Regions from separate parts of the Pseudarthrobacter sp. lyk4-40-TYG-27 genome, predicted to be linked through region 1. Evidence: riboswitches for the same ligand, from Rfam matches in the RefSeq annotation. Region 1 holds a riboswitch; the other holds the start of a gene.
The links. A riboswitch is a leader RNA that binds a small molecule or an ion and turns the genes downstream of it on or off. The one in region 1 is predicted to bind glycine.

Region 1 (15,699 bases):
GTGCGTATGGTGCCACTGCTAAGCATGCTGTCTGTCAGGCGACACGCTACCTCCCGGCGATTCCGGATTCAATCACCGCGCCGGGGCGGCGTGCACGCCTCGCTAGGCTGGTCCGGTGGAAACAGTTGTGTGGTCCAAGCCGGAAGAGTTGCGCGCCGGCACCCCCTTGCTGGTGATGATGCACGGCTACGGCACGGACGAGTCCCGGATGGTGCGCCTCTTCGAGTACCTGCCCCAGGAGTTCACGTTCGCCGCGCTGCGTGCTCCCATGCCCATCGGGGACCACTGGGGATGGTTCCTGCTGGACTACTTCCTGGCCAACGACTTTGCGGACGTTATCTCCGCGGCCACCTCCGTGCGGGCCTGGATCGGATCGGTCAAGGACCAGCACAGCAGCGTCACCCTGATGGGGTACTCCCAGGGGATGGCGATGGCAAGCACGCTCATGCGGCTGCACCCCGATGACTACAAGGCCGTGGTGGGGCTGTCCGGCTTCGTGCTCAACAACGAACTCCTGTCCACGATGGACTCCTTCGACACCAAACCGCCGTTCTTCTGGGGGCGGGACAAGGCGGACCTGGTGATCAATGAGGACGCCACTGCCTACACCGCCGAGTGGCTGGCTGCCAACACATTGCTGACGGCCCGGACCTACCCGGGCATGGGGCACGCCATGTCCAAAGCCGAGATGGTGGACATCAGCGCATTCCTGCGCCACTACGTGCTGCGCTGAACTCCGCCCGGTGCTGCCGGGCCGGGAAAAAACAGTTGCCAGTCAAATTTGCAAGCGCTTACACTCGTCTGTGGCCATGATCGGTCCTGCAGTGGGCGGACACGGAGATGCTGCTGTGCGCGTGCGCACGGGAGCCTCCTGTGGCCGCACCGGCGGGGCCGGCTGTCCGCAGACTGAAAGGACACCGCACCGCTGATGACACACCTCACGTCACCCGGGACTACCGACTGGACCGGCGCCGCCGCAATCCTGTTCGACCTCGACGGAGTACTGACGCCCACAGCCACAGTGCATGAGCGCGCGTGGCAGGAACTCTTCGACGGCTACCTGGCCTCGCATCCGGACGTTCCCGGGTACCGCGAAAGCGACTACTTCGACCATATTGACGGCAAGCCCCGCTTCGACGGGGTGCGGGACTTCCTTTCGTCCCGCGGTATCACCCTGCCCGAAGGCCCGCTCGACGACGACCCCGCCCACGAAACGGTCCAGGGCCTGGGCAACCGGAAGAACGGGATCTTCAACGACATCGTCAGCGCCGGCGTCGAACCTTTCGACGGCTCGGTGCGGTTCCTCGAAGCGGTGCTGGCGCAGGGACTCAAAGTCGCCGTCGTCTCGTCCTCCCGGAACGCGCCCGCCGTCCTGCAGGCGGCCGGGCTCAGCCATCACTTCCCGGTCGTGGTGGACGGGGTGGTTGCCGCGGAACAGGGCCTGCCCGGCAAGCCGAGCCCTGCCACCTACGAATACGCCGCGAAACTGCTGGACCTCTCCAGCGCCGAGTGCGTGGTGGTTGAAGACGCCGTGTCCGGGGTGCAGGCCGGACGGGCCGGATCGTTCCACTCCGTCATTGGGGTGGACCGGGGCGCCGGCCGGCAGACGCTCCTGGACGCCGGTGCCACCTTGGTGGTCAATGACCTTCAGGAACTCATCCCCTAAGCCGGTGATGCCCGTTCCCCCCGGGCTTCCGGTGCCGCTACCCCCCCCAGCGGCACCCATCCGAGCAGCGCATTCTCCCCGAATACCTCGTGCCCGCCCCCCGGCGGCACCCAGCAAGGCCAAAAGGATCCCCACCATGGCAGTCATTACCGCGGACCGCGAACGGTTCCCCGACACCCCCTGGCAACTCGTCGAAACCCGCCACGAGGCTGGTGGCGCAGGCACCCTCGAAACACTCTTTGCCCTGGGAAACGGGCACCTGGGTATCCGCGGCGCCCACTGGGCGGCGGCGGATGGCGGCCTGCCCGGCAGCTTCATCAACGGGCTGCATGAAATTTGGGACATCAAGCACGCGGAAAACGCCTTTGGCTTTGCCCGGACCGGGCAACGCATCATCTACGTTCCGGATGCCAACAACTTCGCGGTGGTGGTGGACGGCGAAAGCCTCAGCCTCGCCGAGTCCGAGGTCCTGGAATACCGGCGCGCCGTGGACTTTTCCACCGGAATCTACGAATGCCGCATCACCTGGCAGTGCCGTTCCGGGGCCGCCGTGACCACCACTGAACGGCGCGCCGTCGGCTTCGAGTCCCGCGGCTGCCTCGGCATCTCGCTGGAAGTGGCCACGGACCGGCTGGTTTCGCTGGACGTCACCTCCCAGGTGATCAACCGCCAGGACCAGCCGGTGGAGGACCACTCCGTGCACGATCCGCGCCGGTCCGGCCGCCACGCCGGACGGGTACTGCTGCCCGTAAACCTTGACGGCGGCGACGGTTCGCTGCGCCTCTCGTGGGAGGCCGCAGAATCAAAGCAACGGGTGGGCCTGGCCGTGGACCACTGGACCTCTGCGGGGCACCAGCCCTTCGAAACCCTGGTGGACCAGGATGACAGCAGCGTCCGGTATGTCCTGGCAGTGGAGCCGGACGAACCCTTCCGGCTGGAAAAGAGCGTCAGCTACGCCGCCGGCCGCCGCGTCCAGGACCCGAACGTCGATGCAGCCGCGGTGGCCGAGGAAGCCCTTCGTCCGGTGAACGAGATCTTCGCCGAGAGCATGGCCCACTACCGCGGCTACTGGGCAACGTCCGACATTGTGGTGGGCGGCGGCAGCCCGGGGCTGCAGCAGGCCATCCGGTGGAACCTCTTCCAGCTTGCCCAGGCGACGGCCCGCGCCGATGTTGCCGGCATTCCCGCCAAGGGAGTTACCGGCTCCGGCTACGAGGGGCACTACTTCTGGGACCAGGAGGTGTACCTGCTGCCCTACCTCACCTACACCAACCCCGACGGCGCGCGGCAGGTCCTGGAGTTCCGCCACGGCATGCTGCCAGAGGCCAAGATCCGCGCCAAGGAACTGAGCGTTGATGGTGCACTCTTCCCGTGGCGCACCATCAACGGACTCGAAGCAAGTGCCTATTACGCTGCCGGAACGGCCCAGTTCCACATCGCGGCCGCGATCGCCTTCGCCACCAACAGGTACCTCTGGGCCACCGGCGATGCCGCCTTCCGGGACGGAATGGGTGCCCAACTGCTCATCGAGACGGCCCGGATGTGGATCTCCCTGGGCTTCTTCGGCAAGGACGGCCTTTTCCACATCCATGGGGTCACCGGGCCCGACGAATACACGGCCGTGGTGAACGACAACCTCTATACGAACGTGATGGCCCGTTTCAACCTGCGGGTCGCCGCGGCGCTGGACCACCCCGGGATCGACGACGCCGAGCGGGAGCTCTGGGAGCAGGCCGCCAACCGGATGCAGCTGCCCTTCGATGAGGACCTGCAGGTGCACTCCCAGGACAACGACTTCATGACCCTGGAAGCCTGGGACTGGACCACCCCGCGGTCCAAGTACCCCCTGCTGCTGCACTTCCACCCGCTGGTGATCTACCGCCACCAGGTCCTCAAGCAGGCGGACACGGTCCTGGCCATGTTCCTCCAGTGGCAGGACTTCACGGCACGGGAGAAGCAGCGGGCCTTCGACTTCTACGATCCCATCACCACCGGCGACTCCACCCTGTCCGCCTGCGTGCAGGGGATCATGGCGGCCGAGGTGGGGTATTCAAAGGAAGCCCTGGACCACTTCACCAGTGCCGCGTTCATCGACCTGGACGACACCCACGGCAATACGATCGACGGCGTCCACATCGCCTCCACCGGCGGCGTGTGGTCCTCCCTGGTGTGCGGCTTCGCAGGCTTGCGGGACCAAGGGCCGGTCCCGTTCTTCGATCCGCGCCTGCCCGCGGAGTGGGATTCGCTGGCCTTCCACCTGAAGGTCAGGGGCCGGCTGCTGCTGGTCCAGCTCGCGTCCGGTTCCATCACCCTCACCGTGCAGGAAGGCGAACCCCTGGAAGTTGACGTCAGGGGCCAGCGGGTCCTCGCGGCCGCGCAGGGCGTACAGGTCCCGCTGGAGCCGGTGGCCATTCCTGAACCGACGGTCTTCCCCAGCGGCCTTCCGACGGCGAGTATCCCGGTGGTCCGCGGCCACAGCTAGGCCCCTGCCGGGCACCCGGGTGGGTCCGACGGCGGGAGGAGACGGTGGTGCGCCCGCCGCCCTAGTCTCCTGCCGTCGTCGCCCGTTCCACCTGGAGTGCCGCGTCCAGCGGGTGCGCGCGATCATCGCGGGACATGTTGGCGGCTGCCATGGCCACCACCGCCACGATGGGGCACACGCCGCCGGCCACGAGGAAGATCAGCCAGATGGGCAGTACCTCCGCCGCCGGTCCTGCCAGCGCCATGGAGACCGGCATCAGGGCCAGCGACACAAAAAAGTCCAGGCTGGAAATCCTTCCCAGCAGGTGCGGCGGCACGCGTCTCTGGAGCAGGGTGCCCCAGATGACCATGCCGACGCTGCCGGTGGCACCGAACACGAGGAGGGCCGCCCCGACCGCCCAGAAGTTGTCCATCACGCCGATCGCGGCCAGGGGGAGGCTGCCGGCACCCCAGGACACCATCATGACCGTGAGGTACCGCCGCGGCAGCCGGAAGGACGCGGTGAGCAGCGAGCCCAGGGCAGCGCCGACGCCCATGATGGCGAGCAGGAACCCGAACGCGCTGGAATCCCCGCCGAGCTGGTCGCGGACCACAAACGGGAGCAGCACCTCGATGGGGCCGATCAGGAACAGCACCGAGATGCAGGCCCACAGGAGTGTCCACAGGAGCCAAGGGGTGCGCACGGTGTAGCTGACGCCCTCACGCAAGTCCCGGATGAAGGATTGCCGACGGCGTTCCGCGCCTTCCGCCGCTTCCCCGCCTTCGCCGCGGGTGTCCGGGCGTTCCTGGGGGCGCAGGAAGTTCAGGATGACGAAAGCCGCGAAGTGGCAACCGGCAACCGCGGTTACTGCGTGCGACGGCGAGAGCGCTGCCACCAGGACGCCTGCCGCCGCGGGCCCGGCCGCCTGTTGCAAAACCGGCCGCATGGACCCTTCCATGCCGTTGGCCGCCAGCAGGTCCTCCGGTGGCAGGATGCGCGGCAGGATGGCCGAGTACGCCGGGAAGAAGAACGCCGCACCCACCCCCAGCACGAACGCGCCCACCGCCACGTGCCACAATTCCAGCCAACCGGCGATCGCCAGCCCGCTGATGGCGGCGATCACGGCAAGGTTGGCGCCTTCCACGGCGATGATGAGGCGGCGCTGGGGGACCCGGTCGGCCGCGATCCCGCCGGCCAGGACGAAGGCCACCAGGCCAACGCTGCCCGCCGCTGCCACCAGGGAGAGGTCCAATGGGCCGCCACCCAGGTGGATCACCTGGTAGACCATGGCCACGGCCCACATCCCGGACCCGAAAATCGAGATGGCCAGGGCCGCAATCAGCACACGGTACTCGCGATGGGCAAACGGCCGCAAAGCTTTGGGCGTGGGCATAGGCCAAGTCTAGGGGGGTTCCGGCCGGGACAACCACCCTGGCCGGGCCGGCCGAACCTCGTCCTGGATTACCCGGCCAGGAGGGTGCTGGCTTCCTGGCGGGTGGTGCCGGAGTCCTGGATGCCGTCGGCGATGTGGGCGAGTTCGGCGGGGATGTCGCGGCCTTTTTTGCGCATGGCGGTGGCCCAGAGGCGGCCGGCGCGGTAGGAGGAGCGGACCAGGGGGCCGGACATGACGCCGAGGAAGCCGATGTCCTGGGCCTCGTGCTGGAGGTCCACGAATTCCTGGGGTTTGACCCAGCGGTCCACGGGGAGGTGGCGTTCGGAGGGGCGGAGGTATTGGGTGATGGTGATCAGGTCGCAGCCGGCTTCGTGGAGGTCGCGGAGGGCTTCGGAGATTTCCTCGCGGGTTTCGCCCATGCCCAGGATGAGGTTGGATTTGGTGACCATGCCCAGGTTGCGGCCCTGGGTGATGACGTCCAGGGAGCGGTCGTAGCGGAACGCGGGCCGGATCCGTTTGAAGATCCGGGGCACGGTTTCGACGTTGTGGGCGAAGACTTCGGGGGCGGAGTCGCAGATCGCTTTGATGTGGTCGGGGTTGCCGGAGAAGTCGGGGATGAGCAGTTCCACGCCGGTGCCGGGGTTCAGTTCGTGGATCTTGCGGACGGTTTCGGCGTAGAGCCAGACGCCTTCGTCTTCGAGGTCGTCGCGGGCCACGCCGGTGACGGTGGCGTAGCGCAGTTGCATGGACTGGACGGAGCGGGCCACCTTGGTGGGTTCGAACATGTCCATAGGGGAGGGTTTGCCGGTGTCGATCTGGCAGAAGTCGCAGCGGCGGGTGCATTCGGACCCGCCGATCAGGAAGGTCGCTTCCTTGTCTTCCCAGCATTCGAAGATGTTCGGGCAGCCGGCCTCTTCACAGACGGTGTGCAGGCCTTCCTTTTTGACCAGGTTCTTCAGCCCGACGAACTCCGGGCCCATCTGGACCTTGGCCTTGATCCATTCCGGCTTCCGCTCCACCGGAACGGCAGCATTGCGCTGCTCGATCCGCAGCATCTTCCGGCCTTCAGGTGCCAATGTCATCGTTGTTCCTTTGTTTGCTCGAAGGGGGGCCGACAGGCTCAACGACCGTTCGCTGAGCCTGTCGGAACCAGGGTCAGGACAGGGGTGCGATGCCTGGGTAGAGCGGGTGGGCTTTGGCCAGGGCCTCGACGCGGTGACGGAGCCCGGAAAGGTCCGCGCCGGCGTCGGCCGTCAATGCCTCGGCGATGATGTCCGCAACCTCCCGGAAGGCGTCCTCGCCGAACCCGCGGGTGGCCAGCGCCGGGGTGCCGATGCGCAGGCCTGAGGTGACCATGGGCGGGCGCGGGTCGAAGGGCACGGCGTTGCGGTTGACGGTGATGTCGATCGCGGCGAGCCGGTCCTCGGCCTGCTGTCCGTCAAGTTCGCAGTTGCGCAGGTCGACGAGGACCAGGTGCACGTCGGTGCCGCCGGAGACCACACTGATGCCCTTTGCGGTGACGTCCGGCTGGACCAGGCGTTCTGCCAGCAGGCGCGCGCCGGCGAGCACACGTTCCTGGCGTTCGCGGAACTCTTCGGTGGCGGCGATCTTGAAGGCCACCGCCTTGCCGGCGATGACGTGTTCCAGCGGGCCGCCCTGCTGTCCCGGGAACACTGCCGAGTTGATCTTCTTGGCGATGTCGGCGTCGTTGCTCAGGATGATCCCGCCGCGCGGACCGGCGAGGGTCTTGTGCGTGGTGGAGGTGGTGACGTGCGCGTGCGGCACCGGGCTCGGGTGAAGGCCTGCTGCGACCAGCCCGGCGAAGTGCGCCATGTCCACCATCAGGTACGCGCCCACGGAATCGGCGATCCGGCGGAACTCGGCGAAATCCAGCTGGCGGGCGTAGGCGGACCAGCCGGCCACGATGAGCTGCGGCTTGTGCTCCCGGGCCAGGCGTTCCACCTCGGCCATGTCGATGGTGTGGGTGTCCTCCCGGACCTGGTACGGCACCACGTTGTAGAGCTTGCCGGAGAAGTTGATGCGCATGCCGTGCGTGAGGTGGCCGCCGTGCGCCAGGTTCAGGCCCATGATGGTATCGCCGGGCTTGATCAGGGCGTGCATCACGGAGGCGTTGGCTTGGGCTCCGGAGTGCGGCTGGACGTTGGCGTACTCCGCGCCGAACAGGGCCTTCACCCGGTCGATCGCCAGTTGCTCGATCACGTCGACGTGTTCGCAGCCGCCGTAGTAGCGCTTGCCCGGGTAGCCCTCAGCGTACTTGTTGGTCAGGACTGAGCCTTGGGCCTGCATGACGGCGGCGGCCGTGTGGTTCTCGGAGGCGATCATTTCCAGGCCGTCGCGCTGGCGGCCAAGCTCGTCGTCGATCCTGGCGGCAACCTCAGGGTCCAGGACGGACAGGTCGGCGTTCAGGCTGGGGGAGGCCACCTGCTCGAAGGCGCCCACTTCTGCCGGGGCGCTCACAGCTCGCCGCCGTTTGCTGCGGCGTATTCCTCGGCGGACATGAGCGGGCCTTCCTCGGTGACGGACACCTTGAAGAGCCAGCCTGCACCGTAGGGATCGCTGTTGATCAGGGCGGGGTCCGAGACCACGCCGTCGTTGATCTCGGTGACCTCGCCGGTGACCGGGGCGTAGAGGTCGGAGACGGACTTGGTGGATTCCACCTCGCCGCAGGTTTCGCCGGCCGTGACGATGGAGCCGACCTCCGGCAGGTCCACGTACACGATGTCGCCCAGGGCGTCGGCCGCCACGGCGGAAATCCCGATCCCCGCAGGCCCGGATCCGTCCACAGCAACCCATTCGTGCTCGGCGGAGTATTTCAGTTCAGCTACAACTTTTGCCATGTGTGTTTCCTTGGGTTCGTGTTGAGAAAGTGAGAAAGCGTTGGGTTGATTCCCGCAACAAGTGAGCGGGCGTTGGGTCCTGCGGGTGCGGCCCCCCGGGCCGAACCCAGCCCCGGAAGCTACTTCTGGCGCTTGTAAAACGGGAGGGGGACCACTTCGAAGCGCTCGGGCTTTCCGCGGAGGTCGATGTCAAGGACGGTGCCGACTTCAGCAAATTCGACCTCGACGTAGGCCATGGCGATGGGGTATCCGAGGGTGGGGGAGGGCTGGCCGGAGGTTACTTCGCCCACCAGGGTGCCGTCCTTAAGGACGGGGTAATGGGCGCGGCCGGCGCGGCGTCCGGCACCCTTGAGGCCCACCAGCTTCTGCCCGATGGTTGATCCGACTCCGGCGGCCTTGATGGCTGCCAGGGCGTCCTTGCCCACGAAGTCGCCTTCCTTGGCCAGCGACACCACGGGGCCCAGGCCTGCCGCGTAAGCGTTGACGTAGCGGGAGAGTTCGTTGCCGTAGAGCGGCATCCCGGCTTCGAGGCGTAGCGAGTCGCGGGCGGCGAGGCCGGCGGGCACCAGGCCGGAGCCTTCGCCGGCCTGGAGCAGTGCCTCCCACAGCGCGGGCGCGTCCAGGTTGGGAACGTAGATCTCGAACCCGTCCTCGCCGGTGTAGCCGGTCCGGGCCACGAGCAGGTCTTGGACCGTGCCGTTGACGGCGATGCCCACCTCCACGGCGGCGTAGTACTTGAGCCCGGTGAGTAGTGCGTGCTGTTCGGCCGGGACCAGCGTCAGGAGGATCGCTTCGGAATTCGGTCCCTGGACGGCGATCAGCGAGGTGTTGGCGGAGGCGTCCTCCACAGTGACGTCGAAGGCGGCGGAGCGTTCCAGGAGTTCCTTGGCCACCACTGCGGCGTTGCCCGCGTTGGGCACCACCAGGTACCTGTCAACGCCTTCTTCGGGGGATGGCCGGCGGTAGGTAATGAGGTCGTCGATGATGCCGCCGTCTTCGTTGCAGATCAGCGAGTACTTTGCCTTGCCGATGGCGACCGCGGAGATCTTGCCCACCAGGGCGTAGTCCAGGAACGCGGCGGCCTCGGGGCCGGTCACCCAGACTTCTCCCATGTGGGAGAGGTCGAACAGCCCGGCGGCCTTGCGGACGGCGTGGTGTTCCGCGAGTTCAGACTCGTACTTGAGCGGCATCTGCCAGCCGCCGAAGTCCGTGAATGAGGCCCCGGCCTTCTTGTGCTGCTCGAAAAGAGCGGTGTAGTTCTCGGTCATGGGAATCAGTCTTCCAATCCGGTGATTGAGCTTGTCGAAGTCTCGAACGCTTCGAGGGGCGGGCAGGAGCAGACCAGGTTCCGGTCGCCGGCGGCGCCGTCGATCCGGCCGACGGGCGGGAAATACTTGTCCTGGCGGAGCGAGGCTACGGGGAAGGCCGCCTGCTCCCGCGGGTAGGCGCGGTCCCAGTCAGAGCTGACGACGGCGGCCGCAGTGTGGGGTGCGTTGCGCACCGGGGATGCCTCCAGGGTGATGTCGCCGCTGGCCACCTGCTGGATCTCGCCATGAATGGTGATCATGGCCTCGATGAAGCGGTCGATCTCGGCCAGGTCCTCGGACTCGGTGGGCTCCACCATCAGCGTGCCCGCGACGGGGAAGGACAGGGTGGGGGCGTGGAAACCGAAGTCGATCAGCCGCTTGGCCACGTCCTCGGCCGTGACCCCGGTCTTCGCGGTGAGTTCGCGCAGGTCCAGGATGCACTCGTGCGCCACCAGCCCGCCTTCGCCGGTGTACAGGACCGGGAAGTACTCGTTCAGGCGGGACGCGACATAGTTGGCCGCCAGCAGCGCGGACTTGGTGGCCTCGGTCAGGCCCTGCCCGCCCATCAGCTTCACGTACGCCCACGAAATCGGCAGCACCCCGGCCGAACCGAACCGGGACGCCGAGATCGCCACACCGTGCCCGGGCTCGTGCGCGGCTTTGTTCGCATCGCCCGGCATGAACGGTGCCAGGTGCGCCTTGGCGGCAACGGGCCCGACGCCGGGTCCCCCGCCGCCGTGCGGGATGCAGAAGGTCTTGTGCAGGTTCAGGTGCGAGACGTCGCCGCCGAACCGGCCCGGCTGGGCGAGTCCTACCAGGGCGTTCAGGTTGGCCCCGTCGATGTAGACCTGGCCGCCGGCAGCATGCACGGCGTCACAGACTTCGCGGACGTCCCCGTCGAACACGCCGTGGGTGGAGGGGTAGGTGATCATGATGGCCGACAGGACGTCCCGGTTCGCCTCGATCTTGGCCGTCAGGTCCTCGTGGTCGATCGTGCCGTCAGCGGCGGTGGCAACCACCACCACCTTCATCCCGGCCAGGACGGCGGAGGCGGCGTTGGTGCCGTGCGCCGAGGCCGGGATCAGGCACACGGTGCGCTGCTGCTCGCCCCGGGAGTGGTGGTAGCCGCGGATCGCGAGCAACCCTGCGAGTTCGCCCTGGGAGCCCGCGTTGGGCTGGATGGACACCTGGTCATACCCGGTGATCGTGGCCAGGTCCGCTTCCAGGCCGGCGATGAGTTCGCGCCAGCCCTCGGTCTGGGAGTCCGGGGCGAACGGGTGGATCGAGGCGAACTCCGGCCAGGAAATGGCCTCCATCTCGGCCGTGGCGTTCAGCTTCATGGTGCACGAACCCAACGGAATCATCGTCCGGTCCAGCGCCAGGTCACGGTCCGAGAGCTTCCGAATGTAACGCAGCAACTGGGGTTCAGACCGGTGCGTATTGAACACCGGATGCTGCAGGTAGGCCGAGGTGCGCAAAATAGTGTCGGGCAGTTCGAATCCCTGGGCATCACCCACCGGACCGGCGCCAAAGGCGACGGCGACGGCGGAAAGTGTTGCCGCCGTCGTCGTCTCATCAACGGAGACGCCCACCGTGTCCGGATCGATGAAGCGCAGGTTGATGCCGCGGGCTTCAGCGGCGGTGACCACCTTGGCGGCCTTGCCCGGAACGCTGACGGTGAGGGTGTCGAAGAAGGAGTCCGTGACCAGTTCGCGGCCCAGTGACGTGAGTGCTGTTGCCAAGACCCTGGCCTTGTTGTGGACGGTCTCTGCGATCGCCTTCAGCCCGTCGGGGCCGTGGTACACCGCGTACATGGACGCAACGATGGCCAGCAGCGCCTGGGCGGTGCAGATGTTGGACGTGGCCTTCTCGCGGCGGATGTGCTGCTCGCGGGTCTGCAAAGCCAGGCGGTAAGCGGGAACGCCGGCGTCGTCCTTGGACACCCCAACCAGGCGGCCGGGCAGGGAACGTTCCAGGCCCTTGCGGACAGCCATGTAGGCGGCGTGCGGCCCCCCAAAGAACAACGGCACACCAAAGCGCTGGGCCGAGCCAACGGCAATGTCCGCGCCCTGCTCGCCCGGAGGTGTGATCAGTGTCAGGGCCAGCAGGTCCGCAGCCACGGTGACCAGCGCGCCCCGGTCCTTGGCAGCGGTGATGACGGCGGACTGGTCCCATACGCGGCCGGAGGCGCCGGGCTGCTGCAGCACGACGCCATTGATGGCACCCTCCGGCAGGCCCTTGGACAGGTCCGCGACCTCCACCTCGAAGCCCAGCGCCTCCGCACGGCCCCTGACAATAGCGATGGTCTGCGGAAGTACGTCGATGTCCAGGACAGTCTTGCCGTCCTTGGCTGCCGCGGACTTGTTGGCGCGGCGCATCAGGAGCACGGCCTCGGCCACGGCGGTGGCTTCATCCAGCAAGGAAGCGTTGGCTATCGGGAGCGCCGTCAGGTCCTGCACCATGGTCTGGAAGTTCAGCAGCGCCTCAAGCCGGCCCTGCGAGATTTCCGGCTGGTAGGGCGTGTAGGCGGTGTACCAGGCCGGGGATTCCAGGATGTTGCGGCGGATCACCGGCGGCGTCACGGTGTCGTAGTAACCCTGGCCGATCATCTGGACGGCAGTCTTGTTCTTGGCGGCAAGCTTCCGCAGTTCCGTGAGGACTTCAACCTCGCTGAGGGCGTCGGCCAGCTTGAGCGCAGTTTCCTGCCGGATGGACGCGGGGACGGCCACGTCAACCAGGCCGTCCACGCTGTCGTAGCCCACGGCCTTGAGCATGGTGTCGACGTCGGCCTGGCGGCGCGCGCCGATATGGCGGTCCACGAAGGATGTTGGAAGCGACTGAATCGTCATGAGGAACTCCAGGTCTGGCCGGCCAGGGTGGCACGGCGTGGGATGGGTTCCTCCCCGCTCTGTATTGGACCTGAGAGATTCCGCGTTGCCTGCTGGCGGCAGGGGACGCTTGCACCGTCGGTGAACCAGGCCGGAGCCTGGTTGCTTTCCAGAGTCGCCTCGCCGTGACGGTACATGGGCCTGAGAGATTCCTGGGGAGGATTTGCTCCTACGGCGCCTGCCCGGTGATTCGCCGGGAGGACTCTCCCGTCACAGCTCGAAAGGCTTATTCAAATGTGGGTGATTCGGCTCACAAGGTATCGGGACGAACCCGTCATTGGCAAATCGGCCAGGTTCGGTGAGGGGCTTGACTGGGCGCGTGATGCCTTCGTTCCCGCTTGTGTCGGAAGGGGTTTGACATTCGATCGTGACGGACACCACACTGAACCCGGGATTGGCGCCGCCGGTGGCTGGCTCAGCGTATCCGGAGCGGCCTACCAGTCGGCGCCTGTCCCGTGCATGCCCGGCGGCGGCCCAAAAAGCCGCCGACCTCCAACTGAATACGCCTTCGACCTGCGGCGGGAGAGTCCTGCCGGGTACACCCAGCAGGCGCCGTAGGAGCAAACCCTCCCCAGGAAACTCTCAGGCCCACGTACCGCCGCGGACAGGCAACTCTGGAAAGCAGCCGGGCATGACCTTGGCTCACCGACGGTGCAAGCGGCTTTGGCTGCGGAAACTCTCAGGTCCACAACAGAGCGGGGAGGAACCAAATCTTTGCGGCTCCAAAAGCCGCTTTATCGATGGAGTTCCTCATGGCGATTCATCCCCCCACGTCCAACAGCGAACCAGCCCGCGGCCAGGGTGCTGCCACGGCGGCCCGCAGCGGGCCTCCCCACCTGGAACGGCAACTCACCAACCGGCATATCCAGCTCATCGCCATTGGTGGCGCGATCGGCACAGGCCTGTTCATGGGTTCCGGCAAGACCATTTCCGCCGCCGGACCTTCCGTGATCTTCGTGTACATGATCATCGGCTTCATGCTTTTCTTCGTCATGCGGGCCATGGGCGAGTTGCTGCTGAGCAACCTGAACTACAAGTCCTTCAGTGATTTCGCCGCCGACCTCCTGGGTCCGTGGGCAGGCTTCTTCACCGGGTGGACGTACTGGTTCTGCTGGGTGATCACCGGAATCGCGGACGTCATCGCCATCGCCGGGTACTCAAAAGAACTTTGGCCGGCGCTGCCGCTTTGGATCCCGGGCCTGGCCACGGTGGGCATCCTGCTGCTGCTGAACCTCGCCACGGTCAAGGCGTTCGGCGAGACAGAGTTCTGGTTCGCCCTCATCAAGATCGTCGCCATCGCGGCCCTGATCATCGTGGGACTTTTCATGATCTTCACCGGTTTCCAGAGCGACGCAGGCACGGCTAGCTTCACCAACCTGTGGAGCCATGGCGGGTTCTTCCCCAATGAGTTCATGGGCTTTGTGGCCGGATTCCAGATTGCAGTATTCGCCTTCGTGGGCATCGAACTGGTGGGCACCACCGCCGCCGAGGCCAAGAATCCCGAGCGCACGCTGCCCAGGGCCATCAACGCCATCCCCGTCCGCGTGCTGCTCTTCTATGTCGGCGCGCTGGTCATCCTCATGGCAGTCACCCCGTGGACCCAGTTCGCCGCCGGCCACAGCCCCTTCATCGGGATGTTCTCCCTGGCCGGCCTCGGCGCCGCGGCCACGGTGGTCAACCTGGTGGTCCTCACTTCGGCGATGTCCTCTGCGAACTCCGGCATCTACTCCACGTCCCGCATGGTCTTCGGCCTGGCCCAGGAAGGCGACGCCCCCGGTGTCTTCAGCCGGCTCTCCACGAGGAAGGTGCCCAGCAACGCGCTGTTCCTGTCCTGCGTCCTGCTGCTGTCCGGCGTCGTACTCATGTATGCGGGCCAGGATGTTGGCATGGCCTTTGAAATGGTGACCACCGTGTCCGCCGTCTGCTTCGTCTTTGTCTGGTCGATCATCCTCGCGAGCTACATCTCTTTCCGGCGTCGCCGCCCGCACCTGCACGCGGCCTCGAAGTTCAAGATGCCCGGTGGCATCCCCGCCGTGTGGGTGGTGTACGCGTTCTTCGCCTTCGTTCTCTGGGCCCTGACCACCCAGCCCGACACGCTCGCTGCCCTGCTGGTGACTCCCGTCTGGTTCGTCATCCTCGGCGTGGCGTGGGCCATTCTCCGGCGCCGTCCCGCGCACCTGGCCCGCTTCGAGGTCTTCCGGGCCGAGCTTCGGGCCGACGAGGCCGCCGGTCGCCGCGGCGAACGCGCGGACGCAGAAGAGCCGGCCCAAAAAGTGTAAGCATGCTTAGTGTTTATCCACTTAGGATGGGATGACACGGCAGCCACGCGCTGCAGGTCGATTTGAATGAAGGTGACCATGGCCCGGCGCAGCAACCCCGCACTCCGTATCGCACAGGAAACCGCCCATAACGCGATGTTTGACGCCCAGGGCAAGCCCAAGCCCGGCGTTCACAACATTATCCTGAAGGCCGTGCAGATCCAGCGGCCTTTGGTGGTGGGCTACATCCGGAGGCTCCAGAAGAAGCATCCGCGGGCAACAGCCGCGCAGTTGGCAGACATCGCGGAACGCGACTACCTCCGGGCTGTCGCCGGAGGAGGCGCCCTGGTGGGTGCCACCGCCGTCGTCCCCGGCGTTGGAACCGTGGCGTCGCTGGGACTTTCCGCGGCCGCCACAGTTGGCTTCCTGGAAGCCACGGCCCTTTACGCAACGTCGCTGGCTGAACTGCACGGCATCAGGCTGACCAACCCGGAGAAAGCCGGCACCATGGTCATGGCCATCATGCTCGGCGAAGAGGGCACTGCGCTGCTGGGGACCCTCAGCGGCCAGGCAGCCGGCAACAGCGCAGGCAATGCCTGGGGGAGCGTGCTGTCCAAGTCGATGGTGGTGCCGGGATTCGGGAGCGTCCGTAAGCGGATCCAGTCGGCCTTCCTGAAGAACCTCCTGAAGCGGCAGGGCACTGCGTTATTTGGCCGCGCCCTGCCCTTCGGGATAGGGGCTGTTGTGGGTGGAGCCGGTAACCTCATGATGGGCCGCGCAGTGGCCAGGAACGCCCGCGAGGCTTTTGGGCCGATGCCGGACACCATTCCCGGCGAGCTGACCGCCGCTGCCGCGCCGGACAACCTGA
Region 2 (15,699 bases), on a different contig from region 1:
ACAATTGCTGCGTAGGTTTCAGGCATGACGGCTACCTTGCTCACCCGGCTCCGCGACTGGGCCATTGCTACCTTTACCTGCGAATCAGAGTCCGAGGCCGCCGGCGCCATGGCCGATGCCACCCGGTGGGGGTGGCTTCCCGCCTTGAGTGGAGTCTCCGTCGGCGCCGACCATGCCCGCTCCGAACACCTGGGAAGGGTGTCCGGCGGCAACTGAATGTCTGCTTGGCCACACTATTGCGCCGGGGCCCGGATGATGCCCTAAACTGCTTCACTGAGGTGCCTGAAATGGCGCTGTGCAGCAACGAAAGTGAACATGCTAATGGCTACCGATTACGATGCTCCACGCAAGCAGGAAGAGGAGTCTCCCGCTGACTCCCTGGAGGCCCTCCAGGCGTCCCGGAGCGGCAACGCGCAGACCGCAGTCATCGATGTCGACGAGAATGACACCGCTGAAGGCATCGACCTCCCCGGCGCCGATCTGTCCAACGAGGAACTCACCGTCATTGTGGTTCCCGAGCAGTCCGACGAGTTCACCTGCTCGTCCTGCTTCCTGGTCCGCCACCGGTCACAGGTGGCCCGCGAAAAGGACGGCCTGAAGTACTGCCGCGACTGCGAAGGCTGAGCCCCACCCCTTCTTCCCGGCGCCGGTTGCCCCTCCGGGGCGGCCGGCGCTGCTGTGTCTCCGGCCGCCGTCGTTACCAAAATACCCCTCCGTGACAACGGAAAGGTGCCGTGCCCGGTTGGGGGCACGGCACCTTTTCGTGAACGCTTCGCCCTATTCCGGGACTACCAGGGCGGGCGTATCCTTCTTGAGCGTTTCGCCGCGGAAGAAGCCCGGGTGCGTGCGGGACATGACCAGCATGACGACGGCGCCCAGGGCCAGGATGCCTACGCCCAGGATGAACACAAGGCCCACGCCGAAGACCTCGGAACCGCTGCCGAACTCGGGCGCCAGGCTGTCCACGGCGGTCTGGACGAAGACCACGAACAACCCCACGCCGCCCACCACCGGGCAGACCAGCCTGAACACGAAGTGGCGCACGCTGTTGAACAGGCTGTGCCGGAAATACCAGGTGCAGGCCAGTGCGGTGAGGCCGTAGTAGAAGCAAATCATCAGGCCCAGCGCCAGGATGGTGTCGTTCAGGACGTTGTCGCTGACCACATGCATCACCGCGTAGAACCCGGCGGAGACGACGCCGGCAGCAATGGTGGCGAAGCCCGGCGTTGCGAACTTCCGGCTGATCCGGCTGAAGGGTTCCGGCAGGGCGCCGTAGTGGGCCATCGCCAGCAGGCTGCGGGACGGTGACATGAACGTGGACTGCAGGGAAGCGGCCGAGCTGGAGAGCACCGCCAGGGACATCAGGATGGCGAACGGGCCCATGATGGGAGAGGCCAGCGCCGTGAAGATGTTCTCGTGGTTCTCGGCGTTGTTCAAGCCGTTGCCGGTATCTCCCACGCCGGCGAACATCATGGTGGCGATGCTGACCAGGAGGTAGATGGCCAGGACGATGACCGCGGTGAGGGTGCCTGCCACGCCGGCGGTCTTTTTGCCGTTGGCGGTTTCCTCATTGACCGTCAGGCAGACGTCCCAGCCCCAGTACACGAAGATCGACAGGGAGATGCCGGCGGCAACCTGGCCGAAGGTCTCGATTTTGGTGACGTCGAACCAGTCCCAGCTGAACGGGATGGCGGTCTCCGAGGTGGACCAGTTGGCGAATGCCATGGCGACGAAGAGGCCCAGCACCAGCAGCTGGAATCCCACCAGGCTGTACTGCACCATTTTGGTGGTGTGCATGCCGCGGTAGCTGACCCAGACGGCCAGTGCCACGAACACGAAGCACGTGATGACGTTGAGCGCCTTGTTGTCCGCCAGGTCTGCCAGCTCGGCGGAGCCTGTGACCTGGGACAGGAAGAGATAGAAGAAGTCGACGGCGACGCCGGCCAGGTTGGACAGCACGATGATGTTGGCGGCCAGCAGGCCCCAGCCACCCATCCAGCCGATCCAGGGGCCGAACGCTTTGGTGACCCAGGTAAAGGTGGTGCCGCTGTCCGGGGAATCGGCGTTGAGTTCCCGGTAGGCGAGCGAGACCAGGATCATGGGGATGAAACCGATCAGGAAGATGACTGGCAGTTGGAGCCCGGCTTCGTTGACGGTGGGTCCAAGTGCGCTGGTAAGCGTGTAGGCGGGGGCAATGGTTGAGATGCCCAGGACGACGACGGCCAGCAGGCCGAGCTGCCCGCCCTTGAGTCCCTTGGCGCTGACGCCGCCCGTGGACGGTGCGTGGGCGTGGGGGCCGGATTTGGAGGTACTGGTGCGGATTGTCTCTGTCATGGCACCACTTTCTGAAAGGCTGTGAGACGGAGGTCACTATATGAATGGCGTTCATTTAGTATGAGGGTGCCGGCCCTGTGATGCAAGACGCAATATGAACCACGTTCGTTTATGACTGATTTCCACAATTAGTAAGCTCACTGAGAAATTTCCGGATTGCCGGCCGCGGGGCAGCCCACGGCTGGTAGCGTCAGCCATATTGGACCACTTGAGGAGGATGCATGAAAGCTTCACCGACACTGACCAACAACCTGCAGGCAGTCCTGGCCGACCTGATCGAACTCCACATCCAGGGCAAGCAGGCGCACTGGAACATCGTGGGCACCAACTTCCGCGACCTGCACCTGCAGCTCGATGAGATTGTTGACGCTGCCCGCCAGTTCGCCGACGATACTGCCGAGCGGATGCGCGCCCTGCACGCCCTCCCGGACGGCCGCAGCTCCACCGTTGCCGAAACCACCAGCCTGGCCCAGTTCCCTGACGGGCTGATCAGCACTGCGGACGCCATTGAGCGGATCGTTGCCGCCGTGGAAGCCGCCGTTGGCACCATGCGCAAGGTCCACGACGAGGTGGATGAGGAAGATCCCACCTCCGCGGACCTTTTGCACGAGTTCATCGCCCGGCTCGAGCAGTTTGCCTGGATGGTGCAGGCTGAAAACATGAAGCCAACCGCCAAGGTGACCACTGCCGACTCCAAGTAGGCCGAGCGTCCCGCACGTGGGCGCCCGGTACCGGAACTCATCCGGCACCGGGCGCCCTTTGCGGTCCCCGTGCGGTCAGGTGGCCTTGGGTACCTTCCGCAGCACGACGGCGGCGAGGACTGCCGCCGTCGCCATCAGTACCAGCCCAATTGCCGCCGTGATGTGCACGCCGGAATCGAACGCCGCCGCCGCAGCGTCGCGGACCGCGTCCGCCAGCGGGCCGGGCAGGGCGGCGGCCGCCTCCATGGCGCCGGCCAGCGTTTCCCCGGCGTTGTGCAGCGAGGCGCCCGGGAGCATGCCATCCAATCCGGCCGGGAGGCGCAGGTTGTGCTGGTAGGAGGCCGTCAGGATGGAGCCAAGGACGGCCGTCCCCAGCAGTGAGCCCACCTCGTAGCCGGTTTCGGAGATCGCCGCGGCGGCCCCTGACTTTTCCGGCGGCGCGGAGCCGAGGATGAGGTCATTCGAAATGGTTTCCGCCGTGCCCACGCCCAGCGCCAGGACCAGGAGCGCTGCCAGCAGCAGCGCGGGTCCGCCGTCGTGGTTTCCAAACGCCACCAGGGTGTATCCCGTGGCGCTGAACGCCAGCCCCGCCGCCACCACGTAGCCAGGGCGGACCTTGCGAACCAGCGGCACCACCACCAAGCCGGCCACCACCGTGGCTGCCAGCGCCGGAATCATCGCCACGCCCGCGGCTGACGGGCTCAGGCCCTCAAGGAGCTGGAGGTGCTGGGCAAGGAACAGGATGAAGCCGTTGAAGGAAAACAGGGCCAGGATGTTGGCGCTGATGGCCATGCTGAACACCCGGTTCCGGAACAACGACATATCCAGCAGGGGGTGTTCCAAGCGGTGCTGGCGCCGCACGAACACCACGCCCATCGCCACGCCGAACGCCATGCTGCCAAGGCCCGCCAGGCCCGGACCTTCGGTGGCAACATCCTTGATGCCGTAGACCATGGGGACCATCACCAGCATGGACAACAGGATGCTCGGGACGTCCACTCTTCCCGGCGACGGGTCCTTGGATTCCGGGATCAAAGTGCGGCCCAGTGCCAGCAGGGGAACCATCAGGGGCACCGCCACCAGGAACACGGCGCCCCACCAGAAATGCTCCACCAGCCAGCCGCCGAAGATCGGCCCCAAGGCTGCGCCGCCGGAGAATCCGGCAGCCCAGATGGCGACGGCCATCCGCCGGCGGTTGGGCTCCGGGAAGATGTTGCGGATCAGCGACAAGGTGGAGGGCATCAGCATCGCCCCGAAGAACCCCAGTGCGGCCCGTCCGGCGATCAGCCACTCCGCGGAGGGCGCAAAAGCCGTTGCGGCGGACAATCCGGCAAAGCCCGTGCTGCCGATAATGAGCAACCGGCGCCGCCCAATCCTGTCGCCAAGGCTTCCCATCGATACCAGGAGACCGGCCAATACCAGTGGATAAGCGTCAATAATCCACAACACGTGCACACCGGAGGGTTCCAGGGCGCGGGTGATGGCGGGCAGGGCGAATGTCAGGGCGGTATTGTCCACGGCGACGAGCAGCACCGGGAACATCAGCAGCCCCAGTGCGAGCCAGTCGGGCCGCGGGGGCCGCCCGGCCGCTCCGCCGCTGCGTGCAGGCGCCGAGGTCGAAGGGGAAGTCGTCATAAAATAAATATACCGTCCAGACGGTACAGTTTAAAACCTTGCCGTTTCCCTTTTCGACGCCGGCGGAGGGCATGATGGGAAGCATGCCCCGAAAGCCTGTAGCCCGTGATGCGGTCCTTGACGCCTTCGAAACCCTCTTGATCGACGTGGGGGAGCGGGCGGCCACGCTCGACGCGGTGGCCAAAAAGGCAGGCGTGTCCAAGGGGGGACTGCTGTACCACTTCCCCAACAAGGAAGCGCTCATCGAAGTGCTGCTGGACCGCCTGGACGGGCTGGCCAAAGAGGACGCCGACGCCATGGCCGCGGCCGCCGAGGGGGCGGCGGCCTACTTCATCCGCTCCTCCGTCTGGGCGGACACTCCGCTGGACCGGGCCATCGTTGCCGCCACCAGGCTGGCGGAAGTGGCGCACCAGGAAACGCGGCGCCGTTTCGCGGCCATCCAGCAGCGGTGGCTGGACGAGATCGCGGCCGACGTGGGGCCGGGGCTGGCCAAAGCGGTCTTGTATATGGGGGACGGGCTGTATTTCAACGCCATGTTGTCCGTGGGCCCGGCGCCGCAAGGGGGAGCGGCGGCTGACGTGGAGGAACTCCTGGCGGCCCTTGAGCGGCTTCGCAGGTAGCCTCCGCCATTTGCCGGGAAGGGTTGCGGCATAGGACAATGGAATGTTGTGAGGGCTGTCACCGGCCCGCATGATCCAGCACATGGCTGGTTTACAAGTGAATAGCCTTTGATCTGCGGCGGGAGAGTTCTGCCGGTGTACAGGCAGGCGCCGTAGGAGCAAATCCTCCCCAGGAATCTCGCAGGCCCCCGTACCGCCGCGGCGAGGCGCCTCTGGAAAGCAGCAGGCGGTTCCCATGACCCCCAATCGGGGATTCGGAGCCGGTGTGCTCACCGACGGTGCAAGCGGGTCCTGCCAGGCAGGCACCGCGGAAACTCTCAGGTCCAATACAGAGCGGGGAGGAACCCGAATCGCTGTGGCGTACCCTGCGCCGCCTGAGTAAATGGAGTTCCTTCGTGCCGGTTAGCCCAGCCTCCACCACTTTCGTCGACCGCCATATCGGTGCGCGCCGCCAGGCCGACGTCGATACCATGCTCAAAGCCGTTGGCTACGACACTGTCGACTCACTGGTTGACACCGCCGTCCCCAAGGTCATCCGTCAGGAATCTGCCCTTCGCCTGCAGGACGCCCTCAGCGAGGTTGAAGTCCTCACGGAACTGCGGAAGCTTGCCGCCAAGAACAAGACGGCAGTCCAGATGATCGGCCAAGGCTACTACGACACCGTGACGCCGCCGGTGATCCGCCGCAACATCCTGGAATCCCCGGCCTGGTACACCGCCTACACCCCGTACCAGCCGGAAATCTCGCAGGGCCGGCTCGAGGCACTGCTGAACTTCCAGACCATGGTGCAGGACCTGGTGGGACTGCCCATCGCCAACGCCTCGCTGCTGGATGAAGCCACCGCCGTGGCCGAGGCCGTGCTCCTGATGCGCCGCGCCAACAAGTCCGCGGCAGCGAAGGACGGCAAGACGGTCCTGGACATCGACGTTCTTCCGCAGACCATCGCCATCGTGCAGGGTCGCGCCGAGGCGCTGGGCTTCGAGGTGGAGGTCGCGGACCTGTCCAAGGGCCTGCCGGAGGGTGCCATCAATGGCGTCGTGCTGCAGCAGCCCGGCGCCTCCGGCCGGGTGTGGGACCAGTCCGCCGTCATTACCGCTGCCAAGGACCGCGGCGCGCTGGTTACGGTGGCTGCGGACCTGCTGGCCCTGACACTGATCACACCTCCGGGCGAGCAGGGCGCGGACATTGCCGTTGGCTCGGCCCAGCGCTTTGGTGTGCCGTTGTTCTTTGGGGGGCCGCACGCCGCCTACATGGCTGTCCGCAAGGGCCTGGAACGTTCCCTGCCCGGCCGCCTGGTTGGGGTGTCCAAGGACGACGCCGGCGTTCCCGCTTACCGCCTGGCTTTGCAGACCCGCGAGCAGCACATCCGCCGCGAGAAGGCCACGTCCAACATCTGCACCGCCCAGGCGCTGCTGGCCATCGTTGCGTCCATGTACGCGGTGTACCACGGCCCGGACGGGCTGAAGGCGATCGCGGAAACGACGCATGGCCACGCCCGTACCCTCGCCGCGGCGCTCAAGGCCGCCGGCCTGGATGTCCTGCACACTTCCTTCTTCGACACCCTGACGGTCCGTGTTGCCGGCCGTGCGTCAGCAGTGATTTCCGACGCCGAGGCCCGCGGCATCAACCTGCGGCCCATCGACGCCGACACCGTAGGCATCTCCCTCGACGAAACCACGACGCCGGCCATCGTCGCGCAGGTCGCCGACGTCTTCGGCGCCCCGGTTGCCGAGGGACACAGCGAGGGCCAGGGCTTTGGGCTGGAGGCCGGCGTCGAGCGTTCTTCCGACTACCTGCAGCATCCGGTGTTCAATACGCACCGGTCTGAAACCCAGTTGCTGCGTTACATTCGGAAGCTCTCGGACCGTGACCTGGCGCTGGACCGGACGATGATTCCGTTGGGTTCGTGCACCATGAAGCTGAACGCGACGGCTGAGATGGAGGCCATTTCCTGGCCGGAGTTCGCCTCGATCCACCCGTTCGCCCCGGACTCCCAGACCGAGGGCTGGCGCGAACTCATCGCCGGCCTGGAAGCGGACCTGGCCACGATCACCGGGTATGACCAGGTGTCCATCCAGCCCAACGCGGGCTCGCAGGGCGAGCTCGCAGGGTTGCTCGCGATCCGCGGCTACCACCACTCCCGGGGCGAGCAGCAGCGCACCGTGTGCCTGATCCCGGCCTCGGCGCACGGCACCAACGCCGCCTCCGCCGTCCTGGCCGGGATGAAGGTGGTGGTGGTGGCCACCGCCGCTGACGGGACGATCGACCACGAGGACCTGACGGCCAAGATCGAGGCGAACCGGGATGTCCTGTCGGCCATCATGATCACCTACCCCTCCACCCACGGCGTGTTCGACGGGGACGTCCGCGAAGTCTGTGACGCCGTCCACGCCGCCGGCGGCCAGGTCTACATCGACGGGGCCAACCTGAACGCCCTGGTGGGGCTGGCCCAGCCGGGCCGGTTCGGCGGGGACGTCTCGCACCTGAACCTGCATAAGACCTTCTGCATCCCGCACGGCGGCGGGGGACCCGGCGTCGGGCCCGTTGCCGCGAAGGCGCACCTGGCACCGTTCATGCCGGGCGATGCGAACAAGGCCGCCCATGAAGAGGGCCACGGGGTGGCGATCTCCGCGTCCCGGTTCGGTTCGGCCGGTGTGCTGCCGATCTCGTGGGCGTACGTGAAGCTGATGGGCGGTGAGGGCCTGACCGAGGCCACCAAGTCCGCGCTGCTGGCGGCCAACTACGTCGCGTCCCGCCTGAACGAGTACTTCCCGGTCCTCTACACCGGTGAAGGCGGGCTGGTGGCGCACGAGTGCATCCTGGACCTGCGCGAACTCACGGCGAAGACGGGAGTCACGGCCGAGGACGTGGCCAAGCGGCTGATCGACTTCGGTTTCCACGCCCCCACCCTTTCGTTCCCTGTCGCGGGCACGCTGATGGTGGAGCCCACCGAGTCCGAGGACCTGGCCGAGATCGACCGCTTCATCGAGGCCATGATCACCATCCGCAAGGAAAATGACCAGGTGGCCAACGGCGACTTCGCCGTCACCGACTCACCGCTGCGGCACGCACCCCACACGGCCGCCGCCGTCGTCTCCTCTGACTGGGACCGCGCCTACCCACGGGAGCAGGCAGCGTTCCCGGCCCACCACAAGCAGGACAAGTACTTCCCGCCCGTCGGCCGGATCGACGGCGCCGCCGGCGACCGCAACCTCATCTGCTCTTGCCCGCCCCTCGAAGCGTTCGAGGACAGCACAGCCGAGTTCGAGAAGTAGACCGCTCCGGTGGTTGAGCCGGCCGGCACCCGGTTTCGACCAGCTCAACCATCGCTCCCAAAGGACTTTCAATGACTGAGAAGTACACCGCGCTCTACGACGAGCATAAAAAGCTCGGCGCCTCCTTTACGGACTTTGGCGGCTGGCAGATGCCGCTGAAGTACAGCTCCGAACTGGCCGAACACCACGCGGTCCGCAAGGCCGCCGGGCTGTTCGACCTCTCCCACATGGGAGAAGTCTGGGTGACCGGCCCCGAGGCCGCCGCGTTCCTGGACTACGCCCTGGTGGGCAAGATCTCCGCCATGGCCGTGGGCAAGGCAAAGTACTCGCTGATCTGCAACGAAGACGGCGGCATCATCGACGACCTCATTACCTACCGCCGGCCGGCAGCGCCGGACGGCACCGACGTCTTCCTGGTGGTCCCCAACGCAGGAAACGCAGACACCGTCGCGGCAGCATTGCAGGAACGTGCCGCCCGGTTCGACGTGAAGGTGGAGGACGCCTCAGCCCGCACGTCACTGATCGCCGTCCAAGGCCCGGCAGCAGAATCGATCCTGCTGCGGCTGGTTCCGGCAGCCCGGCATTCCCTGGTGACAGGGCTGAAGTACTACGCCGCCGTCGAGGTCCCCTTCCTGGTGGGCGGTGCGGGCCTGGACCTGCTGCTGGCCCGGACCGGGTACACCGGCGAGGACGGCTTCGAGATCTTCGTGGACAACGGGGACGCCCCGGGCCTCTGGCAGGCGCTGATCGCCATTGCCGACGAGGGCCAGCTCACCCCCGCAGGGCTCGCTTCCCGCGACTCCCTCCGCCTCGAAGCAGGAATGCCGCTCTACGGCAACGAACTCTCGCTGGACGGCGACCCGTTCGCCGCCGGCCTGGGCGCCGTCGTCGCGCTGTCCAAAGAAGGCGACTTTGTCGGGAAGGCCGCGCTGGCAGCCAAGAAGGAAGCCGGTGCAGGCAGCACCTCCGGCCGCCGCCTCGTGGGGCTCAAGGGCCGGGGACGCCGGGCCGGCCGCGCCCACTACCCGGTCCTGAAAGACGGCGCCACCGTCGGTGAGGTCACCTCCGGCCAGCCTTCGCCCACTCTGGGCTACCCCATCGCCATGGCCTACGTCGACGTGGAGCATTCGGCGCCGGGAACTTCCCTCGAAGTCGACCTTCGCGGTAAGGCCGAACCCTTCGAAGTCGTCGGCCTCCCGTTCTACAAGCGCCAAAAATAGCGCCGGACAGCCGGGAGTTTCGCTTGACGAAACCCCGCCCCACCACCCGTTTTAGTTAGGAACCAATCGCATGGCTGTTGGCGTTTTTGATCTATTTTCGATCGGGATCGGGCCTTCGTCGTCTCATACTGTGGGGCCGATGCGGGCTGCCGCCGTTTTTGCGGAGGAACTCAAGGCCTCGGGGGTGCTGGCTCACGTGGCGTCGTTGCGGGTGGATTTGTATGGCTCGTTGGCGGCCACCGGTCATGGGCACGGGACGATGACCGCGATCCTGCTGGGCTTGGAGGGGTTTCATCCGGAGTTGATCCTCCCGGCGGAGGTGGAGGAGCGGCTGGCCGGCATTGCCGGGACCGGGACCTTGAACCTCGCCGGCGCCGTCCCGCTGCCCTATGGGGTGAAGGACATGGTGTTGCGGCCGTTAACCGTCCTGCCGCGGCACACGAACGGGATGACGTTCACCGTCACGGACGCTGACGGTGCCGTGGTGCATACCGCGACGTTCTTCTCGGTCGGTGGCGGGTTCATCGTCCGGGAGGGTGAGGAAGACGCGGCCCGGCAGGAACTGGAGGAATCCAAGAAGGAGCTTCCGCTGCCGTTCCGGACCGCCGCCGAACTGCTGGAGCACTGCGCAGCGACCGGGCTGGGAATCGCCGATGTGATGCTGGTGAACGAACAAGCCTCCCGCGGGGAGGAGGAGATCCGGGCCGGGTTGCTGCACATCTGGTCCGTGATGGAAGCCTGCGTCGCGGCCTCGTTGAAGCGTGAGGGCGTGTTGCCGGGCGGCTTGAAGGTCCGCCGCCGCGCCCCTGACTGGTTTGAGCGGTTGAAGAAGGAATGCGCCGACGGGCAGGACACGGACCAGGACGCCGCGTGGGACGCGGGCCCGTTCGATCCCCGGTATTGGCAGGAGTGGGTTAACTTGGTGGCGTTGGCCGTGAACGAGGAAAACGCGTCCGGCGGCCGGGTGGTCACCGCCCCGACGAACGGGGCAGCCGGGATCATCCCTGCGGTGTTGTTCTACGCCCTGCACTTCGCTCCCGGCATGGACAAAGCCACCGGCGCTGACCGCGACGACGTCGTGGTCAAATTCCTGCTCGCCGCCGCCGCCGTGGGAGTCCTCTACAAGGAACAAGCCTCGATTTCCGGGGCCGAGGTCGGCTGCCAGGGCGAGGTGGGGTCCGCCTCCTCGATGGCCGCCGCTGGCCTGGCCGATGTCATGGGGGGCACCCCGGCGCAGGTGGAGAACGCCGCTGAGATCGCAATGGAACACAACCTGGGCCTGACCTGCGACCCGATCGGCGGGCTGGTGCAGGTGCCCTGCATCGAACGGAACGCGATCGCTGCCGCGAAAGCGATCAACGCCGCGAAAATGGCGCTCTGGGGCGACGGGACCCACCGGGTCTCCCTGGACGAAGTCATCATCACCATGCGCGAAACCGGCAAGGACATGTCCCACAAATACAAGGAAACCGCCATGGGCGGCCTCGCCGTCAACGTCGTCGAATGCTGACCACAGGCGCCTCTTCCCGGAACCCGGCGCCCACTCCCTAGTTGTAGGCGGCGGCCCACCAGTTCAAGGAGGCGGCAAACACCAGCCAGGAAATGTACGGCAGCAGGAGTAACCCGGCGGTCCGGCTGATGGGACCAAAATAGAGAACGGTGACTCCGACGGCGGCAATGAGCGCCAGGATGATGCCAAGCCCAAACCACAGTGCCGCGGTTCCAAGGACGGGGTAGAGGGCAAAGAACGCGGGGGTCCAGGCAAGGTTAAGGAGCAACTGGATCCCGTAGGCGGTGAGGGCGCTCCGGGTCCGCTCCGTCCGTTTGCGCCACACCAGCCAGCCGGCAACAGCCATCGCCGTGTAGAGGATTCCCCACACCGGGCCAAACACGCCGTTGGGCGGAGACCATGGCGCCTTGTCCGCCGTTGCATACCAGCCGTTGACGTTGCTGGCCGACGCCAATCCGCCCAGCGCCGCCACCAGCAAGGACGCCACCAGGAAGGCGGCGAGCCCGGCGATTTGGATCCCGGCGCCATAGGGCCGTCCGCGCTCCGCGGAAGTGCTGCTCTGGTCCCGGTCCGGCCTCATCCTCCAACCCTTGCGGACCCGGGGCAGCCCCGTCAAGGCGCCGCCCCGTGGACGGTCGGCGCCATGCCAGGCATCGCCGGGAGAAAGGCTCCAGCGGCTGAGGCTTTAGACTTGATGCTGCATGTCCGCACGCATCCAGACCCACCGAAACCGCGCACAAACCCGATTGGACACGGCCCCCTTGCGAGAATTCACCGCACGTTTTGCCACAGCCGAGGAAATTGAGAACTGGGACAAGCACGTCACGGCCAACCCCAACGGCGGCAACATGCTGCAGTCCGCCGCCTACGCATCGGTCAAGAACGGGTCCGGCTGGAAAGTCCGCTTCCTTGTCCTGGAAGCCCCGGGAAACTCCAGTTACAACCTGGTCCTGGAAAAGTCATTTCCGGTCCTGGGTCGGCTCTGGTATCTCATCAAAGGCCCTGACGTTGCCGCCGCCGCGGACCTGAAAGCCGCCCTCGAAGCCTGCGCGGCCTTTGCCCGCAGCCGGAAACTGAACGTCTTTACCATCAAGGTGGAACCGGACATCATCGACACCGCCGAGGCGCAGCGGGACATCCAGGCCGCGGGCCTTGTCAAAGCCCCCAATATCCAGTCCAACGACTCCACCGCGCTGCTGGATATTTCCGGCAGCAGCGAGGACGTGTTCAAAGCGATCTCCTCGCGCGCCCGGAACGCCATCCGGCGCGCCGAACGCGAAGGCTGCCAGGTGGTACGGCAGGAACAAGGCCCGGAAACCTACCGCGCCCTCTACGACCTGATGGCAGACACCGTCAACGCCAAGGGCTCCATGCCCCTGCGCAGCTACGACTACTACGCCAAGTTCTGGGACGAATTCTGCAACCGTGGCCAAGGCAACTTCTTCTTCGTCTATGAGGATGGAAGGCCCAGCGTCGGAGCCTTCGTGATCAACTACGGTGCCAAGGCAACCTACAAGGACGGCGGGTCCACCCAAAACCGCAAACAGTACGGCGACTCGCATTTGGTGCAGTGGGAAGCCATCCGCCGCATGCAGGAACTCGGCTGTACCGAATACGACTTTTGCGGCACCCCGCCTGCGGCCCGGATCAAGGACAAAACCCACAACCTGTACGGGATGGGAATGTTCAAGACCAGCTTCACCAAGACCGTCACCGACTTTGTGGGCTGCTACGACTACGTCCTTTCCCCGCTGCGCCACAAGCTCTGGACCAGTGGCGGCGAAAAGGTGCTCCGCCGGATTGAAACCGCCCGGACCGGCCAGCAGTTCTACTGACCGGCATCCCGTGGGATGCACCCACCGCAGCCCACGGCCGGACCGTACGTCCCGTGCAGCCCGCCCCGAACACCGTCCGCCCAGCGCGTGCCCACCAGGCCGCGAAGAGTCCCGAAGAAGGTCACCCCTTGAATCCTGTTTCCGCCGCTACCGGACTTGAATATGCCACGCTCAGCGACGCCGAGTTTGAGGCCTTCGCCGTAAAGCACCCGCAAAACAGCTTCCTGCAGTCCATCGACTTTGCCCGTTTCCAGCGCGCCCGGGGCCAGCAGGTGGAGCTCTTCGGCGTCCGGCGCGGCGGCGAACTCGTCGCCGCCGGCAAGCTCAACTACTCGACCACCAGGCTTGGCTACACCATCTGCGAATGCGCCAAGGGCCCCCTCATGGACTACGAGGACCGCAACCTGGTGAGTGGCGTCGTCGAACTCCTCCGCAAGCACGCCGCCGGCCGCAAAGCCGCTGAACTGCGGATCTCCCCGAACATCAGGTACATCGCACGGGACGCCGACGGCGCCGAGCACCCGGACGTCGAGGACAACCGTCCGCTCGTGGCGGACCTGGAGCGGCTCGGGTTCCGGCACCAGGGCCTGGACATGAACTTCGTTAACGTGAACTGGATGTTCATCAAGAGCCTCGTGGGAATCCAGGACGCCGAAGAACTCATCATGGGCACCAGTTACCGGACCCGGAAGGCCATCCGCAAGGCCGAAAAGAACGGCGTCTTCCTGGAACAGGCCACGCTGGAAACCCTGGACGACTTCTACGGGGCGTTGAGCCGGGCCGGGGACGAAAAGGGATTCACCTACCGCGAGCGCGCCTACTACGAGCACCTGCTCAGGACCACCTCGGCGGAATTCACCAAGCTCATGATGGCCAAGATCGACATCCCCGCGTACCGGAAATCCATCACCGAGCGCCTGGCAGCTGAGTCTGCCACCGCCGCGGAGCTCCGGCGTGAAGTGGAAGAAACGGGCAGCAAGAAGAAAGCCAACCGGCTCAAAGTGGTCCAGGACCTGGTGGACAGCTACGAGCGGAGCCTCAAGGACATCGAGAGGTTCCCGGATTCGGTCGGGACCGCCACCGTGGCAGCCATCCACTTCGTCTGCTACGGCGATGAGGTGGTGTGCGTGATCGGCGGCACCGTCCAGGACTACATCTACTTCAACGGCGCCACCTCACTGTACTGGGGCATGATGCTGCACGCCCTGGAGAAGGAATACCCGCGGTACAACTTCTACGGCACGTTCGGCATCTCCGGACAGGACGAGGAGGGGCACGGCGGCTACGAATTCAAGAAGGGATTCGGCGGCGAAGTGGTCCAGCTGGTGGGCGACTTCACCATGCCCGTACGGCCCGCGGCCTTCCATGCCAACCGGCTGGCCAGATCAGCCGCCGCCGCTGCCCGTACCCTGCTTGGCAAGCTGCCGCTGAAGCGCGCAGCCTGACCGTCCACACACCGCGCAGAGGGAGGAACCGGGCATGACCGACCGGCACGAACGGCCAGGGTCCAGGCCGAAGACTGACGGCCTGCCCAAGACTGAGCCGCTGACCCCTGCCCAGATGCGGCAGGACGCAGCCGCCCGGAGGATGCTGCGGCGCCTGGTGCAGGGCGAGAACCCGCCCACCGCCCCCTTGAGCATCGTGGACCGCCTGGCGGGCAGCCCCTACGCCAACCCCACCATCCAGGTGGGCGGTGTGGACACATCGGCCCGCAAGACCCTGGACTTCGCGCTCCACCTGGCAGAGACCATGTTCCGCTACGGGGCGGGCGCCCTGGAGGTGGAGACCAGCATCATCGCCGTCACGGCCGCCCTGGGCCTGAAGAATATCGAGGTGGACATCACCAACCAGTCCGTGGGCATCAATTACGCCCCCAAGGACCAGACGCCCATCGCCCTGCTGCGCGTGGTGCGGTCCTGGACCAACAACTACGCCGGCCTTGCCAAGGTCCACCAGCTGGTCACGGATATCGTGGCTGGCGGCGTGGGCCGCGAGGAAGCCATCCGCAGGCTCAACGAGGCCATCACCAGCCCCAAACCGTATCCGCGCTGGATGGTCACCGCCGCATTCGGTGTTTTCGCCGCCGTGTTCGTCGGTGTGCTGGGCGGCGGCGTGGTGTCCTCGGCCATCGCGTTCGTAGCCAACATCGGGATCAGCCTGCTGGCCCGGCAACTGGGCCGCTGGCGGGTCCCGGACTTCTTCACCACGGTCAGCTGCTCGTTCGTCGTCACCATCCTTGCCTTGCTGCTCTGGCAGTTCGGCCTCACCGCGTCACCGTCGATCGTGGTGGTGGGCGGCATCCTGCTGCTGCTGCCCACCGGACGGCTGGTCTCGTCCGTACAGGACGCCATCAACGGCTTCCCGGTCACCGCCGCGGGCCGGTTCCTGTCAACCCTGCTGACCTTCGGTGCGATCGTGGCCGGCATTGCCGTGGCCTTCGTGGTGGGGGAGCTGACAGGGTTGCAGCGGATCGACGTCACGCAGACCTTCCCGCCCGCCTACGATCTGTGGGTCCTTATCCTGTTCGTGGCCGCTGCGGTGATGGCCATCGGCATCACCGAGCAGACCA

Region 2: it holds a riboswitch for glycine, as region 1 does, so the genes downstream of both, gcvP (aminomethyl-transferring glycine dehydrogenase) here and cycA (D-serine/D-alanine/glycine transporter) in region 1, are expected to answer to the same signal.

The regions. Positions count from the first base shown of each region.
Region 1 covers NZ_JARVSH010000003.1:1,734-17,432, reverse strand. The annotation lists gene QRM96_RS04535 (alpha/beta hydrolase) at 116-733, shown strand; gene QRM96_RS04530 (HAD family hydrolase) at 929-1,666, shown strand; gene QRM96_RS04525 (glycoside hydrolase family 65 protein) at 1,803-4,148, shown strand; gene QRM96_RS04520 (MFS transporter) at 4,210-5,520, opposite strand; gene lipA (lipoyl synthase) at 5,589-6,602, opposite strand; gene glyA (serine hydroxymethyltransferase) at 6,676-7,998, opposite strand; gene gcvH (glycine cleavage system protein GcvH) at 7,995-8,378, opposite strand; gene gcvT (glycine cleavage system aminomethyltransferase GcvT) at 8,498-9,646, opposite strand; gene gcvP (aminomethyl-transferring glycine dehydrogenase) at 9,652-12,534, opposite strand; glycine riboswitch at 12,693-12,793, opposite strand; glycine riboswitch at 13,083-13,181, shown strand; glycine riboswitch at 13,182-13,277, shown strand; gene cycA (D-serine/D-alanine/glycine transporter) at 13,326-14,852, shown strand; gene QRM96_RS04485 (hypothetical protein) at 14,931-15,699, shown strand, end outside.
Region 2 covers NZ_JARVSH010000002.1:25,256-40,954, forward strand. The annotation lists gene QRM96_RS03560 (hypothetical protein) at 25-216, shown strand; gene QRM96_RS03565 (DUF4193 domain-containing protein) at 322-624, shown strand; gene QRM96_RS03570 (APC family permease) at 778-2,334, opposite strand; gene QRM96_RS03575 (Dps family protein) at 2,556-3,035, shown strand; gene QRM96_RS03580 (MFS transporter) at 3,111-4,670, opposite strand; gene QRM96_RS03585 (TetR/AcrR family transcriptional regulator) at 4,754-5,290, shown strand; glycine riboswitch at 5,400-5,496, shown strand; gene gcvP (aminomethyl-transferring glycine dehydrogenase) at 5,686-8,565, shown strand; gene gcvT (glycine cleavage system aminomethyltransferase GcvT) at 8,637-9,785, shown strand; gene QRM96_RS03600 (L-serine ammonia-lyase) at 9,856-11,295, shown strand; gene QRM96_RS03605 (TspO/MBR family protein) at 11,333-11,875, opposite strand; gene QRM96_RS03610 (lipid II:glycine glycyltransferase FemX) at 11,997-13,130, shown strand; gene QRM96_RS03615 (peptidoglycan bridge formation glycyltransferase FemA/FemB family protein) at 13,259-14,575, shown strand; gene QRM96_RS03620 (threonine/serine exporter family protein) at 14,610-15,699, shown strand, end outside.